Regions from separate parts of the Tardiphaga sp. 285_C5_N1_2 genome, predicted to be linked through region 1. Evidence: riboswitches for the same ligand, from Rfam matches in the RefSeq annotation. Region 1 holds a riboswitch; the other holds the start of a gene.
The links. A riboswitch is a leader RNA that binds a small molecule or an ion and turns the genes downstream of it on or off. The one in region 1 is predicted to bind cobalamin.
Positions count from the first base shown of each region.

Region 2: another riboswitch for cobalamin. It lies ahead of AB7951_RS06320 (TonB-dependent receptor domain-containing protein); the one in region 1 lies ahead of metE (5-methyltetrahydropteroyltriglutamate--homocysteine S-methyltransferase).

Region 1 is NZ_CP197241.1:3,053,437-3,061,095, reverse strand. Features, by position in the region: gene AB7951_RS14620 (hypothetical protein) at 11-301, shown strand; gene serS (serine--tRNA ligase) at 380-1,684, shown strand; gene AB7951_RS14610 (hypothetical protein) at 1,706-2,209, opposite strand; gene surE (5'/3'-nucleotidase SurE) at 2,465-3,232, shown strand; gene AB7951_RS14600 (response regulator) at 3,260-3,637, opposite strand; gene AB7951_RS14595 (protein-L-isoaspartate(D-aspartate) O-methyltransferase) at 3,930-4,580, shown strand; gene AB7951_RS14590 (peptidoglycan DD-metalloendopeptidase family protein) at 4,688-6,091, shown strand; cobalamin riboswitch at 6,260-6,471, shown strand; gene metE (5-methyltetrahydropteroyltriglutamate--homocysteine S-methyltransferase) at 6,576-7,659, shown strand, end outside.
Region 2 is NZ_CP197241.1:1,342,889-1,350,547, reverse strand. Features, by position in the region: gene uraD (2-oxo-4-hydroxy-4-carboxy-5-ureidoimidazoline decarboxylase) at 1-214, opposite strand, end outside; gene puuE (allantoinase PuuE) at 239-1,174, opposite strand; gene AB7951_RS06345 (DUF3830 family protein) at 1,174-1,587, opposite strand; gene AB7951_RS06340 (hypothetical protein) at 2,516-2,728, opposite strand; gene AB7951_RS06335 (hypothetical protein) at 2,906-3,148, opposite strand; gene AB7951_RS06330 (O-acetylhomoserine aminocarboxypropyltransferase) at 3,286-4,581, shown strand; gene AB7951_RS06325 (alpha/beta fold hydrolase) at 4,585-5,373, shown strand; cobalamin riboswitch at 5,420-5,623, shown strand; gene AB7951_RS06320 (TonB-dependent receptor domain-containing protein) at 5,656-7,653, shown strand; gene AB7951_RS06315 (iron ABC transporter permease) at 7,647-7,659, shown strand, end outside.

The sequences.
Region 1 (7,659 bases):
GGAGGTGATTGTGGCCTTTGCATTTGATACACTCGGCTATTCGAAGCGTCTCCGCGAAGCGGGGATCGCGGATAAGCAGGCCGAGGCACACGCTGAAGCGGCACGGGATTTCATCATGACCGAGCTAGTGACGAAATCTGACTTGCTTGGAGTGAAGTTGGACCTGGAGTCTAGATTGCTTGCCACACGGAATGATTTGCAGGCCGCTATCGAGAAATCTTCACTGCAGATGACGTTACGTCTTGGCGGCATCGTCGCGGTTGGCATCGGTATATTGGCGGCTCTCCAGCGCATGCATTAACGGGCCGCTGGCCCATTTCATGTTCCAAATGTCAGCTATTCGGGGTACTCAGAGCCGCTTTCGCTCAGGAATCCCGCCATGCACGACATCAAATCGATCCGCGACAATCCCGAAGCTTTCGACGCTGCGCTGAAGCGGCGGGGATTGGCGCCGCTGTCGGTATCGCTGCTGGCGATCGATGAAGCACGTCGGACCGCGATCCTTGCGTCCGAGCAGGCGCAGGCTCGTCGCAACGCGGCCTCGAAGGAAATCGGCGAGGCCAAGAAGACCAAGGACGAGGTGCGCGCCAATGCGCTGATGGCTGAGGTCACCGAACTCAAGACGACGATGCCGGCGATGGAAGCCGCGGTAAAGGACGCCGAGGATAAGCTTAAGGTCGCGCTTGCCGAAATCCCGAATCTGCCACTCGACGAAGTGCCTGAGGGTGTCGACGAACACGGCAATATTGAGCGTCATCACTTCGGCGCCAGGCGCAACTACGCGTTCACGCCGAAAGCTCATTACGATATCGGCGAAGCCATGGGCTTCATGGATTTCGAAGCCGCTGCGAAACTGTCGGGGGCGCGCTTCGTCGTATTGAAAAAGGGGCTCGCCCGTCTCGAGCGTGCCATCGGGCAGTTCATGCTCGATCTGCATACGAATGAGCATGGCTACACGGAAGTGAATCCACCGCTCTTGGTGCGCGATGATGCGATGTTTGGCACCGCGCAGCTGCCGAAGTTTCGCGACGATCAGTTCGCTGCCGGAGCGATCGGTAGCGAAGGGCAAGGTTACTGGCTGATCCCGACTGCTGAAGTCCCGCTCACCAACCTCGTCCGTGAATCCATCCTCGACGAAAAAGAACTGCCGCTGCGCATGACGGCGCTGACACCGTGCTTCCGTGCCGAGGCTGGTGCTGCCGGCCGTGATACGCGGGGCATGATCCGCCAGCATCAGTTCACTAAGGTCGAACTGGTCTCGATCACCACGCCTGAGGAAAGCAAGAACGAGCATGAGCGCATGCTGTCCTGCGCCGAGGAAGTGCTGCGCCGGCTTGGCCTGCATTACCGCGTGATGACGCTGTGTACTGGCGACATGGGTTTTGCTGCGCAGAAGACCTACGACATCGAGGTCTGGATGCCGGGCCAGGGCGACGGCGGTGCTTACCGCGAGATTTCGTCCTGTTCGGTCTGCGGCGATTTCCAGGCGCGTCGCATGGATGCGCGCTCGCGCGGGCCGGATGGCAAACCGCGCTTCGTGCACACTCTGAATGGTTCGGGCACCGCCGTCGGTCGCGCGCTGATCGCCGTGATGGAAAACTATCAGCAGGAAGATGGCTCGATTGCCGTGCCGGATGTGCTGCAGCCTTATATGGGCGGGCTTAAAGTCGTCCAGGCCGGCTAGGCGTCGTCGCGCGCCAGCCGCTCAGGCGCGGCTGGCTGTGACCAGCGCGCATTTGGCTTTTTCGGCTTTTATGTTGACAAAGCCCATATGCGTCATCGGAAACGCCTTGCGGCTTTTCGTGCTGACGGTCTCCGCGATGACGCGGCGACGCTCCGTCACATAACGTCCATCCCGGCTGCGGAAGGCACAGGCGATTTCGAGGTCCTTGACCGGATAGTCGTTGGCGTTGCGCACGGTGAAGGTCATCAGCGCCCTGGAACCGAGACCGCCGCGGCGAAACGATTGGCGGGAGAGGCTGAGACGGGTGAGCTCCGCGGCGTCGGGGACGCTGACGAGTTGTGAAGACGTGGGTTTGGCAAAGTCCTCCTCACTCAACTCGTCGGGCATAGTTGCCACTACCGCCGTATTGAGGGTGAGATCGGGCTTGGTCTCGGCCAATCTGGGAAGCAGCAGCCACCCCGTCAGGGCGACAACCGCCATTGCCGGCAATGCGATGATCAACACCCGTTCGAGCTGTTTCGCCATCTCCGTCGCCCTGTGGGGCGCTGCGACCAAGGCCATCCGGGTCGAGCGCGCATGCTTCAGACGCAATTGGCACTCACCTACCTAGATAAGAAATCGCGGCGACGCCGAAATGTTCCGGCTCGCGGGAAAAATCGCCTTCGAGACAGCCCCGGTAGCGCACGAGCAGCGCCCAAAATGGGGGTGGCAAAAGCGGGCACATGCTGGCAAAAACCGATGCCGGCCAGCGGCCCTCCCGATCGAAAAGGCACCTCACGAATGCGCATTCTCTGCACCAATGACGACGGCATTCACGCCCCCGGCCTGAAGATCATCGAGCAGATCGCCAAGGAATTGTCCGATGATGTCTGGGTGGTGGCGCCCGAGCTCGATCAGTCCGGTGTGTCGCATTCATTGTCGCTGAACGATCCGTTGCGGCTGCGCGAAGTCGGCCCCCGGCATTATGCCGTGCGCGGCACGCCGACCGACTGCGTCATCATGGGCGCGCGTCATATCCTGAAAGACAAGCAGCCGGATCTCGTATTGTCCGGCGTCAACAAGGGCCGGAACGTCGCCGAGGACGTGGTCTATTCCGGTACCATTGCTGGAGCGCTCGAGGGCACCATTCTCGGCATCCCGTCGGTGGCGTTGAGCCAGGAATTCTCGATGGAAACGCGTCACAATCCGCAATGGGAGACCGCGCTGAAATTCGGACCTGACGTGCTGCGTAAGGTCATCAAGGCGAGCGTGCCGAAGAACACCGTCATCAACGTCAACTTCCCGGCCTGCGCGGCCGACGAGGTGAAAGGTGTCGTTGTCACCCGGCAGGGCAAGCGCAATCAGGGCTTTCTGCGCGTCGATGAGCGGCGCGATGGCCGCAACAATCCGTATTTCTGGATCGGTTTCGAGCGCATCGTCGCCGCGGAAGCCCCGCTGGAGGGTACCGATCTCGCAGCGCTTGCTGCGCGCTATGTCTCGGTCACGCCGCTGCGTCTCGATCGCACGGATGATGTATTCTCCGAAGCGCTGACCAAGGCGCTTGGCTGAGAGTTGGAAATAGGCGAGTGGGCTCGCCTAGACCGCGACGCCCTTGAGCGTCGTTGACAGCACCTGCGCCAGCGTTTCCATCTGGAACGGCTTCTGCAGCGTCGGGCGGTCACGAAATTCTTCCGGCAGGCCTTGCGCGCCGTAGCCAGTCGCGAAGATGAACGGGCGGTTGCGCGATGCGATCACTTCCGCGACCGGCGAAATCACCTTGCCGTTGACGTTGACGTCGAGGATCGCAATGTCGAACTTGGCAGACCCAGCCAGCTTGATCGCTTCGTTGATGTCACCGGCTTCGGCGGCTACGCTATAGCCGAGTTCCTCGAGCATATCGGCGACCATCATGCGGATCATGACCTCGTCTTCGACCAGGAAGACGGAGCCGCCCGGCGGGTTCGTTGCAGTCATGGCCGGTTTCCTTGCCCCAATCCTCTGAACAAAATCGCAAATTCCCGGGTTGAACGCAATCTCGACGCATTGCCATTTTCGTGACCCAAAGACGCATGTCGCGTGTTCGGTACCAGATAGAGCAAGATCAGGATTTCAGCGCCCCGCCCATAACAGGCTGGTATGTTGCTGGTTCCGCGCGCGGAACAATAAAAGTTGTCGTTAGGCTATCCCGGTTCCGATCGCAGAAATACATCAATCTATCTTTGCTAGATCGAGAGTGTTTCTAACCTGTGCTGCGTGAGGCATTTCCATGATTACCGTCGGACAGCCGCCTGAACAGATGACCTTTCAGCTTGGTCTGCGGCGCCGTGGGATCAGCGATCGGCTGGTGCTGCGCGCAATGGAGGATATTCCGCGTGATTGCTTCGTCGAGCCGAACGATCGCGCCCATGCCTGGCGGGATACGGCCTTGGCCATTGCCTGCGGTCAGACCATCAGCCAGCCCTTCGTGGTGGCCTATATGACCGAACAACTGCAATTGAATGCTGGTCACCGTGTGCTCGAGGTCGGCACGGGATCGGGCTACCAGGCCGCGATCCTGTCAAAGCTCGTCCGGGACGTGCTCAGCATTGAGCGTTATCGCACGCTGGCCGATGCCGCCCGGACCCGGTTGGAGGCACTCGGCCTCCACAATATCGAGGTCATGCTCGGCGACGGCCTCAACCCGGCTGCCAATTTGGGATCGTTTGACCGGATCGTCGTGACCGCCGCTGTGGAGGAGGTGCCCGCGGCGCTGACCGACCGACTTGAGGAGGACGGTATTCTGATTGCGCCGGTTGGTCCTCACAATGGCGTCCAGACCCTGGTCCGGATCCGCAAAACCGGGGATGGATTGGAGCGAAAGGAGCTGGTGGACGTGCGTTTTGTGCCAGCGCTGCCGGGCATCGCGCGCGAACTCTGAAAAAAGTTCGTGAACGACTGTCACGTGTTGGTCGCAAGGTTAAAGGCTTGGTAACGGAGACGGTGTTTACTCAATTCAGTTGTTTGTTGCGTATGAGTGAGTAACCAATGTCCAGCGTTGTCGAGTTGCTTTACTCGCGTCGCGCTCCGCAGGTCGCGGTGCTGGCGCTGATGTCTATCGGTTTTGCCGGCTGCAGCGCCGACATGCAGACACGCCTATCTCAGAATCCAAGTTTTGACTCGGGGCAGTCCCGTGGCTTTGGCTGGCAGGGCGAAACCACCGGCTCTGTGCCGCAGCGGGCACCACGTGCGCCGGTCGAGCGCCAGGAACTGCCGCAGTATCAGCGTCCGGCCTATAATCCGCAGCCGCAGTATCAATCCCAGCCTTTGCCGCCGCCGATCTCGGCGCCGCAGTCCTATCCGACAGCCCGTCCGGTTGCATCGGCTGCTCCCGTCAGCGGGGGCGGCAACGGTATGTATACGCCGCCGCCCGCACGTGCGCCGATCGAAACCACCGGCTCCACGGCACCGCGCTCGGTTGCAGCGACCAACGGCCTTGCCCGTGATGGCGGCACCTCGATCATCGTCGGCACCAGCGATACGCTCGATGGTCTGGCGAAACGCTACAACGTCTCGTCGGCTGCGATCCTGCAGGCCAATGGCTACAAGGGGCCGCGCGCGCTGTCGCCCGGCCAGTCGCTGATCATTCCGCGTCAGGGCGCCGCGGCAACTCCGGCCGTTGCTGCTGCTCCGAGCAAACCTGCCGTCGGCACATCGACCACGCATTTCGTCAATCGCGGCGATACGCTGATGAGCATCTCGCGTCGGAACAACGTGTCGGTCGCCGAACTCGCGCGCGCCAATGGTCTGGCGCCGACTGCCCAATTGAAGCTCGGCTCCAAGATCACGGTACCCGGTGCGCGTACGGCCAACGCAGCTCCTGTAGCCGCGCCGCTCGCTGCGCCCGTCGCAGCCGTGACGGCCGCTCCGGCTGGCGCGGTCACGTCCGCTGCCGTGGCCCGTGTTGCGTCTGCCGAACCCGCACAGAAGGCCCGCCTGGCAAGTGCCACGACGACGCCTGAAGAAACCACGCCGGAATCGCCGACTAAAGCCGCTGACGCAACCGGCGCTTTGCCGACGTTCCGTTGGCCGGTGCGCGGCCGCGTGGTCACAGGCTACGGCGCCAAGACCAATGGCAAGTCCAACGACGGCATCAACGTCGCCGTGCCGGAAGGCACGCCGATCAAGGCTGCCGAAGATGGCGTCGTTGCCTATTCCGGCAACGAGCTGAAGGGTTACGGCAATCTGGTCCTCGTTCGTCACTCCAACGGCTACGTCACCGCATATGCCCATGCGAGTGAGCTGATGGTGAAGCGTGGCGAGACCATCAAGCGCGGTCAGGTGATCGGCAAGTCCGGCCAGTCCGGTGAGGTTACTTCGCCGCAGCTTCACTTCGAGATCCGCAAGGGCTCGTCGCCGGTCGATCCGCTGCAGTTCCTCAACGGGGCGTAAGCGCAGTCCACGAAGTGTAGTTCGCATTTAAGCAAGCCCGGCCTCGTGCCGGGCTTGATGCGTTTGATCTCGGGGCTACGGCCCACTCCAGCTCCGGAGTCTTCAACGCGCTGCTGCGAGTGGGCAGCTTGCGCGCGCAAGCTCGGTTGACTGCCGCGCGATGTTGCCCATATGTGGACATGTCGTGGTTCTTCGGGAAGGTTTGCCCGAAGCTAAGAGGGAAGCCGGTGAGGCGTTAAGCCAAGGCCGGAGCTGCCCCCGCAACTGTAAGCGGTGAGCCGCTGTCCATTAAAGTCACTGAGACCCGCAAAGGTTTTGGGAAGGCCGGACGGCAGCATTGACCCGCAAGCCAGGAGACCTGCCTCGACAACATAAACGTCCTCGGGCGGGGTGTCCCGGTGGTGCGGTTGCGATTCCGCGACTGCCGTCGTGGAATCCAGACGTGTCACTTTGGCCTTTTGCCCCCAATCATTGGGGTTAAGCCATGTCTACTGTGTCAAAGTCTACTTCTTCCAAGTCTTCTGCCAAATCTACGTCCTCGCTTCCTGTTGCTACATTGGGAACGCCACGGATCGGTCCGCGGCGTGAGCTCAAGATGGCGCTGGAAAGCTATTGGTCCGGTGCAATCGACGAGAATGCGCTGATCGATGTCGGCGTCGGGCTGCGTGCCGCAAACTGGGCACGTCAGAAGTCGCTTGGGATCACGGTCATGCCGTCGAACGACTTCTCGTTCTACGATCAGGTACTCGATACCAGCGTCATGGTAGGCGCCATTCCGAAGGTCTATGGCTGGAAGGGCGGAGACGTTTCCTTCGCGACCTATTTTGCCATGGCACGTGGATCACAAGGCACCGCGCATGACGAGGCCTGTACGCATGGGTCTCATGATGCGTCCCACGGCGTGCCAGCGCAGGAGATGACCAAGTGGTTTGATACCAACTACCATTTCATGGTCCCGGAGGTGACGCCGGATCAGACGTTTAGTCTCGCATCGCGCAAGCCGATCAAGGAGTACGAAGAGGCGAGATCGCTGGGCTATCAGACACGACCTGTGCTGGTTGGGCCTGTGACCTATCTGAAACTGGCCAAGAGTGCGGATGCGTCATTCGATCCGGTGACGCTGCTCGACAGATTGCTGCCTGTTTACGTCGAGGTGCTCGGGGAATTGGCCGACAGAGGCGCCGAATGGGTACAACTGGACGAGCCGTGTCTGGTGCTCGATCTCGACGCACCGGCCCAGCAGGCGCTGCAGCGGACTTACGCCGCCTTTGCAGAAGCGGTCCCGCAACTCAGGATCATGCTGAACACTTATTTTGGCGAACTTGGCGACAACCTCGATCTGGCCCTGTCGCTTCCCGTCGCCGGGCTTCATCTCGATCTGGTCCGCGCGCAGGACCAGTTCGATGAAGTCGCTGCGAAGGCGCCCAAAGACATGGTCCTCTCGCTCGGCGTGATCGATGGACGTAATATATGGCGGTCCGATCTGTCCAGTCTGCTCGATGGGTTGGAACCCATGGTCGATCTCCTGGGGCGGGATCGCGTTGAGCTGGCGCCGTCCTGCTCACTGC
Region 2 (7,659 bases), 1.7 Mb from region 1:
CCGGATGCGCCTTGATCAGCGCCAGCCGCTGGCCTGCAGCTGCCTCCTCGACCACCCCACGCATCGCGGCGAACAACTGCTTCACGCCCGCGAAAGGCCGGCTGTCCGCGGCCTTCTCCGCAATCCACGGCGAATATTCGAAGATATTCGCCAGCGCTGCGACGAAATCCGCTTTGCTGCAGGCGTTGAGTTCGTCGAGCGTCTTCTCTGTCATGACAGGGTCTATCCCAATCCTGGTCTATCCGATGGCACGGGCGTCGGCGGCGAGATGTTTCAGATTGGCGTGCCAGTGCTCGGCGATATCAAGACGCGTCGGCACCCAAACGCGCTCGTGGCTCGCGATGTAATCGAGGAACCGCATCAGCGACGCCGCACGTCCGGGCCGCCCGACGACGCGGCAATGTAGGCCCACGGTCATCATCTTCGGCGACGTCGCGCCTTCGGCATACAGCACATCGAACGAATCCTTCAGGTAGGTGAAGAACTCGTCACCGCCACCAAAGCCCTGCGGGTTGACGAAGCGCATGTCATTGGCATCGAGCGTATAGGGAATGATGAGCTGCGGTTCGCTGGGCCCCTTGATCCAGTACGGCAGATCGTCGGCATAGGAATCGCACAGATACTTGAAGCCGCCGGCTTCCATCAGCAGGCGAATGGTGTTGATCGAACTGCGGCCGGTGTACCAGCCGGCCGGGCGCGCGCCGGTCGCCTCGGTATGCACGCGGATCGCCTCGGCAATCTCGAAACGCTCCTCCGGCTCCGACATATCCTTGTGCTCGATCCACTTCAGACTGTGGCTGGCGATATCCCACTTCGCCTCCTGCATGGCGGTGACGATTTCGGGATTGCGTTGCAGCGCTGTCGCGACGCCGAAAACCGTGGTCGGCATATTGCGCTCGGTGAACATCCGCCATAGCCGCCAGAAGCCGGCGCGCGAGCCATATTCGAACATGGATTCGATATTGGCATGGCGCTGACCCGGCCAGGGCTGTGCGCCCAGCACATCCGAGAGAAACGCTTCCGAGGCGCGGTCGCCATGCAGGATGTTGTTCTCGCCGCCTTCTTCGAAATTGACGACGAACTGTACCGCCACGCGCGCGCCATCCGGCCATTTCGGATCGGGCGGATTGCGGCCGTAGCCGCGCAGATCGCGGGGATAGTCGCTCCCGGCCATCAGACCATCTCGAAACGGACGGGTTGCGCACCCTTCCAGAGCACGGTCTTGCCCATCTCTTTCAGATTTTCGAGGTTCGAGGTCAGCGTAATGAAATGGTTGCCGGCGAGCTGGCCCATCTTGCTGGCGAAATGCACGCCGCTATAGGCCAGCAGGATCTCGGTCTCGCTGATGCCGCCCGGATACAGGATGATGTGGCCCGGCGCCGGAAAGCTGGTGTGGTTTTCATAGGGCACGCCGAAATCGAGATCGCCAAGCGGCATCCAGACGCCCTCGCCGCTCCAGCGCACATGGATCGCCTGGCTGACAAACGGCATCGCCTTCTTGAAGGCGGCGACGGTCTTGGGGGCGTCCTTCTCCTCGAATTTCGCGTCGAAGGTGAAGTCGCCGACATGGACTTTGAGCTGGCTCATCCGTGGAATCTCGTAATTGGAGTGACTGACAGTGATCCATCCAGATTGCAGCAGAGGGCGAAAGAAGCAAGCCGCAGTTTTCGGCGGCGTTGCCTGTAGACTGCGTTCCCTCTCCAACACTGTCATTCCGGGGCCTCCTTGCTCGTCATTCCGGGGCGCACGAAGCGGCACAGCCGCGTAGTGCGAACCCGGAATCTTGAGGTGTTTTGCTGAACATGCTGGGATTCCGGGGTCGCGTCCGGCTTACGCCGGCCACGCCCTCAGGCAAACCAATTGGTTTGCCGGGGAATGACGAGTGTGGGGGCAGGAAGACGTCAAACATATTTTCCTATCTTCCATTGACAACATCCCTACATGGACTATATTCCCCTTTGTCCGGCCCCGATGAGAGGGGCGAGCGCGATCGTCACGTTCGCGGGGCTGGATGCGGTGGACGCCGGAGGTGCGGCGTTACGCGGTTTGGGGGTGACGTCTGTCTTCGGGCAGGACGGATCTGCGCCAGCACTGCCACTGGCATGGAGACGGCCGGGTTTGAGATGGAAAGACTCCCTAGACAGTGTAATGGACGACTAAATCGAAACGCGTCCGGCCAACTGTCTGAGGCCCCCTGTCCCTTCGTGGACACTAATAGTGGCAACGGATCGATCGCCACGGCGAAGCGCAGACAAGCCGAAAAAACACCGTATGCGGAACGCCGGGCACTATCTTTGCCCCGCGCCTTCCGAAAGTCCTGATGCACTAACTTGCGGAAGACCGCATTCGCATCAGGCCCAAGGGTGCAACGGGCACCCGGCGTTCCGCACGCCCTCTTGAAGGGGGCGAGGTGGGAATGCTCATAGCTCGGACGCGCAAGCGCCGCGAGAATGCGAACGCATGTTTTCAGGACAGTGGCTGTTTGAAATTTGAATCCTGCAATGATGCGCTGCCGCTATCGTTCATCACTCAGCGGTGGCTTGAACGTCAGCGGTGATTCCATCGCACGCTGCCTCGCGCGATCCACGGCCTGTGCAAAATCCTGCGCATCGAACCACGGCTCATCGCGCATCAACGCATCCAGATCCTCGTTCCAGATCTGCGACACCTCGATATCGAACTTCATATTGTGCTTCTGGCTGACAGCCTGAATTCCATAGCCAGTCACGGCCCATTGCTTGCCGAGCCAAAACACATCCCGATGCAGCACCACGTCTACGCCCAATCTCGTCCGGTATCGTACAGAGACGAAAAGAACCCCAACCCGATGAGGGTGAGGCTCTACTGAACCGGTCTAGTCCATCAAATTTTAGCAACATCGTCCAGCGTTGAGACCAACGCCGATCTAGATGCGACCATTCTCGTTCGGCGGCTGTGGATGCTGCGCCTTCTGCGCCCGTTCCGCATCGGCCTTGTTGGCCTCGTGGCGTCCGATCACGCACCCCGCAACGACGCCGACCTTGCCATGTCCTGCATAGTGGCCGGCGATTCCGCCAATGATCGCGCCTTTGATACAGCCTTTCGCCTCGGCCGCAACCGATGAAAACGCGAGACCGGCAACCGCAGTGCACAGCAGCAATTTCTTCATGATAACTCTCCCGCGTGATCGACCTCCTACAAGTCGCCGCTCCGCATTTCGTTCCATCAGTTGAAATATCGCCGACTCACACTCGCATCCGATTCGTGCCATAGATGTCGCAAATCGTGCCCAGGGATAAAACGACCATGCCAGCACCCAAACCGCCTGCTTTTGAAACGCTGAGTCTGCATGCCGGCCAGCATCCGGACGCGATCACCGGCGCGCGCGCCGTGCCGATCTACCAGACCACATCCTATGTGTTTCAGGATTCGGATCACGCTGCTGCGCTGTTCAATCTCGAACGTGCCGGCCACATCTATACGCGCATTTCAAATCCGACGACGGCGGTGCTGGAAGAGCGACTCGCCGCACTCGAAAACGGCGTCGGCGCCGTGTGCACCGCGTCAGGCATGGCGGCACTGCATCTCGCCATCGCCACATTGCTCAATGCCGGCGATCACATCGTGGCGTCGTCCTCGCTCTATGGCGGCACCATCAACTTGCTGGCCCACACGCTGCCGCGCTTCGGCATCACCACGAGTTTCGTCAAGCCGCGCGATCTCGACGCCTTCAAGGGGGCGATCAAGCCGAACACGAGACTGGTCATCGGCGAGACCATCGGCAATCCCGGCCTCGAAGTGCTCGACATACCCGCCGTCGCCGACATCGCCCATGCCGCGAAGATTCCGCTGCTGATCGACAATACTTTCGCGACGCCATTCCTGTCGCGGCCGATCGAGCTCGGCGCCGACATCGTGATGAACTCCGCCACCAAATGGATCGGCGGCCACGGCATCGCTATCGGCGGCGTGATCGTCGATGGCGGCCGCTTCGACTGGCACGCCTCCGGCAAATTCCCGCAACTCACCGAACCCTATGCCGGCTATCACGGCATCGTTTTCGACGAGCAATTCGGCACTGCCGCCTTCATCATGCGCGCCCGCACGGAAGGATTGCGCGATTTCGGCGCCTGTCTCTCGCCGACCAATGCGTTCCAGCTTCTGCAAGGCGTCGAGACACTGGGCATTCGCATGGAGCGCCATATGGCCAATACACATGCGGTGCTCGCAGCGCTCACGGCCAACAAGGCCGTCGACTGGGTGCTGCATCCGTCGCTGGAGAACCATCCGGATTACGAACTCGCGAAACGCCTGCTGCCGCGCGGCGCCGGCTCCATCGTCTCCTTCGGCATCAAGGGCGGCCGCAATGCCGGTCGCAAATTCATTGAGGCACTGCAGCTGACCAGCCATCTCGCCAATGTCGGCGACGCCAAGACACTGGTCATTCATCCCGGAAGCACCACGCATCAGCAGATGGATGCCGAACAGCTCAAGGCCGCCGGCATCGGCGAGGAGCTGATCCGCCTCTCAGTCGGCATCGAAGCCGCCGATGACATCATCGATGACCTCGCGCAGGCGCTGCGCATCTCGCAGAAGGGCTGAGCGATGCAACTCACCGTCAACGGTCACGAGACCTATATCGCGAATGGCGGCCGCACGTTCGATCCATCGCTCCCGGTCGTCGTGATGATCCACGGCGCCGGCTTCGATCACTCGACGTGGGCGCTGCATACGCGCTGGTTCGCGCATCATGGCTTCGCCGTACTGGCGCCGGATCTGCCCGGCCATGGTCGCTCACAAGGTGAAGCGCTCACGACCATCGCCGATCTCGCAGACTGGACCGCAGCATTGATCGAGGCAGCGGGCACAAAGACTGCGCGGCTGATCGGCCATTCCATGGGCTCGCTGATTGCGCTGGAGACCGCAGCGCGGCATCCCCGTAAAGTCACGCGCCTCGACCTGATGGGCACGGCAGGGACGATGACCGTCGGCCCGGATCTGTTGAAGGATGCCGAAGCCAATCAGCACTCCGCCATCGACATGGTGTCAATCTGGGGGCTCGGCTTTCGCGCCGAACTCGGCGGCAGTCTCGCGCCGGGGTTGTGGATGCATAGCGGCGCGCAGCGCGTGCTGGAAGCCACGAAGCCGGGCGTGCTGTTCGCCGATCTCAACGCCTGCAATACATACCAGAATGCGCTGACTGCTGCGGCCCAGCTCGAAATCCCGGTCACGCTCATCCTCGGCGAGCGGGACATGATGACTCCCGCCAAGGCTGGCAAGACCCTGGCCGCCGCCTTGAAAAACGCCCGCACGGTGATTCTGCCGGGCACTGGCCACATGATGATGGTCGAGCGCCCCGACGACGTGCTCGCCGCGCTACAGCACGAGCAATAGAGTCCACAACGCGGCGATGGCTGTTGCACCGCGCGGCGCGCTGTGCTTCCTGTCTGTCGTTATCGGTGCCTCCGCGAGGAGGTGAAACGGGAATGCGGTGCGGGGAAATATCCCCTATGCCGCGGCTGCCCCCGCAACTGTAAGCGGCCATTCCAGGTCCACAAAGCCACTGAATTTGCATCGCAGATTCGGGAAGGCGGACCGGGAGACCACCGCGAGCCAGGAGACCGGCCGGTAACGAGTTTCACACTCGTTCGACGGTGGGTCGACGGAAGGGGTTAAATGACTATCCGGAATTTGGCCGCAGGCACTGCGGCCGTTGTTGTTCTGTCCTGCTCTCACAGTGCTGCGCATGCGCAGTCCAGTGCCGAGCAGCTCTCCGAAATCGTAGTGACGGCGGACAGAGCACCCGAACAACTCAATCGCACTGGCAGTTCGATCAGCGTCGTGTCAGGCGAGACCATTGCGACCAGCAATCCCGGCTCTCTGGTCGATGCGCTGCGCACCGTGCCCGGTCTCGACATCACCGAAACCGGCGGCCCTGGCGGCACCACCAATGTCCGCCTGCGCGGCGGCAACACCGGCCAGACGCTGGTGATGATCGACGGCATCCGCGTCAATGATCCCACGGCGGCGTCCGGCGATTTCGAATTCGCCATGTTCACGCCTTCGGCGATGGAGCGCATCGAAGTCCTGAAGGGCCCGCAGAGCGCACTCTATGGATCAGACGCCATGGGCGGCGTGATTAATATCATTACCAAGAAGGGCTCGGGCCCTGCGCAAGTTAACGTACGCACCGAAGCCGGCAGCTATGGCACTGTCATGACGCAGGGATCGCTGACCGGCTCCAACGGTCCGTGGTCCTACGCTTTCACAGGTGGCGGTCAGCATTCGAACGGTTTCTCGCGCTTCGGCTATCGCATCCCTCAGTTTGAAGCGCTGTACCCCAATCTCGAACGCGACGGCTTTGATCGCGTCGGCGGATCGGCCAGGATCGGCTACGATGCCGGCGAAGGCATCCGGCTGGAATCCGGCTTCGTGTCATCCTTCACGCGAGCCGCCTATGACGGCACTTTCAGTCCGACGTCGAGAGCCGTGCAGCTTCCCGACACGCCTTCAAATGTCACGCGCCTGCTGCAAACCGTTTACGGCCGCGTCTCACTGGATTCATTCGGCGGCATTCTCACGCATAATGTCACCGTGTCGAACACGCATACCGAGCGTTCGAACTATGACGTAACCTATCGCACCAACATGCTGCCGCAGAACACCACGACCAATATTCTCGACTACAATGGTGACAGCCTCGGCGCAGAATATCAGGCAAACCTGAAGCTCGGCGCATTTGGCTCGCTGATCTACGGCGCCAAGACGCAGAGCGAGACAGCCAAGACCTACACGACCGCCATCCTGCCGATACCGGCCGCTATCACACCCGCGCTGGCGAAACGCCAGGATACCAATTCGGTCTTCGCGCTGTGGTCGGTCCCCGTAGGCGAACGTCTCAACATCACATTGGGCGGCCGCGTGGACGACGTCGTGGATGTCGGGCGCTTCGAGACATGGCGTGCCACGGCCGCCTATACGATTGCAGAAACCGGCACCAAGTTCCACACCAGCGCAGGTACCGGCGCCAAGGCACCGACACTGTTCCAGCTGTATTCAACGGCAAACGGCACGCCGACGCTCAGCCCGGAGCAAAGCTTCGGCTACGACGCCGGCGTCGATCAGAGCCTTTTCAATGGCCGCGTGGTGGTCTCGCTGACGGGCTTCTCGAACGACTACAGCAATCTGATCAACTTCGTGACGCCGACGGGAAGCCCCGGTTCGTGTCCCGTTGCCCAAACCACAGGCTGCTACATCAACGTCGCACGCGCCGAAACGAATGGTCTCGAAGTTGGCGCCAATGTGGACGTTATTCCGGGCCTGATGAAGTTCAACGCAGCCTACACCTACCTGCACGCGCAAGATCTCGGCAATGATACAGTGCTGGCACGTCGTCCCAAGAACTTCGCCCGCTTCGCACTCACGATCACGCCGACCGACAAGTGGATGATCGAGCCGCGCGTCACCACGGTATCGAAGCGCTTCAGCAGTGCCAATCAGGTCGGTCAGGTGGATGCCTATACCCGCGTCGATCTCTATACCGAGTACAAGATCGATGCGACCTGGAAGGTCTTCGCCCGCGGTGAGAACATCCTGAATGAGCACTATCAGGAAGTGCTGAACTTCGGCACCACGGGACCTGCGGCTTACGCAGGCTTCAACGCCACATGGTAACCGCAG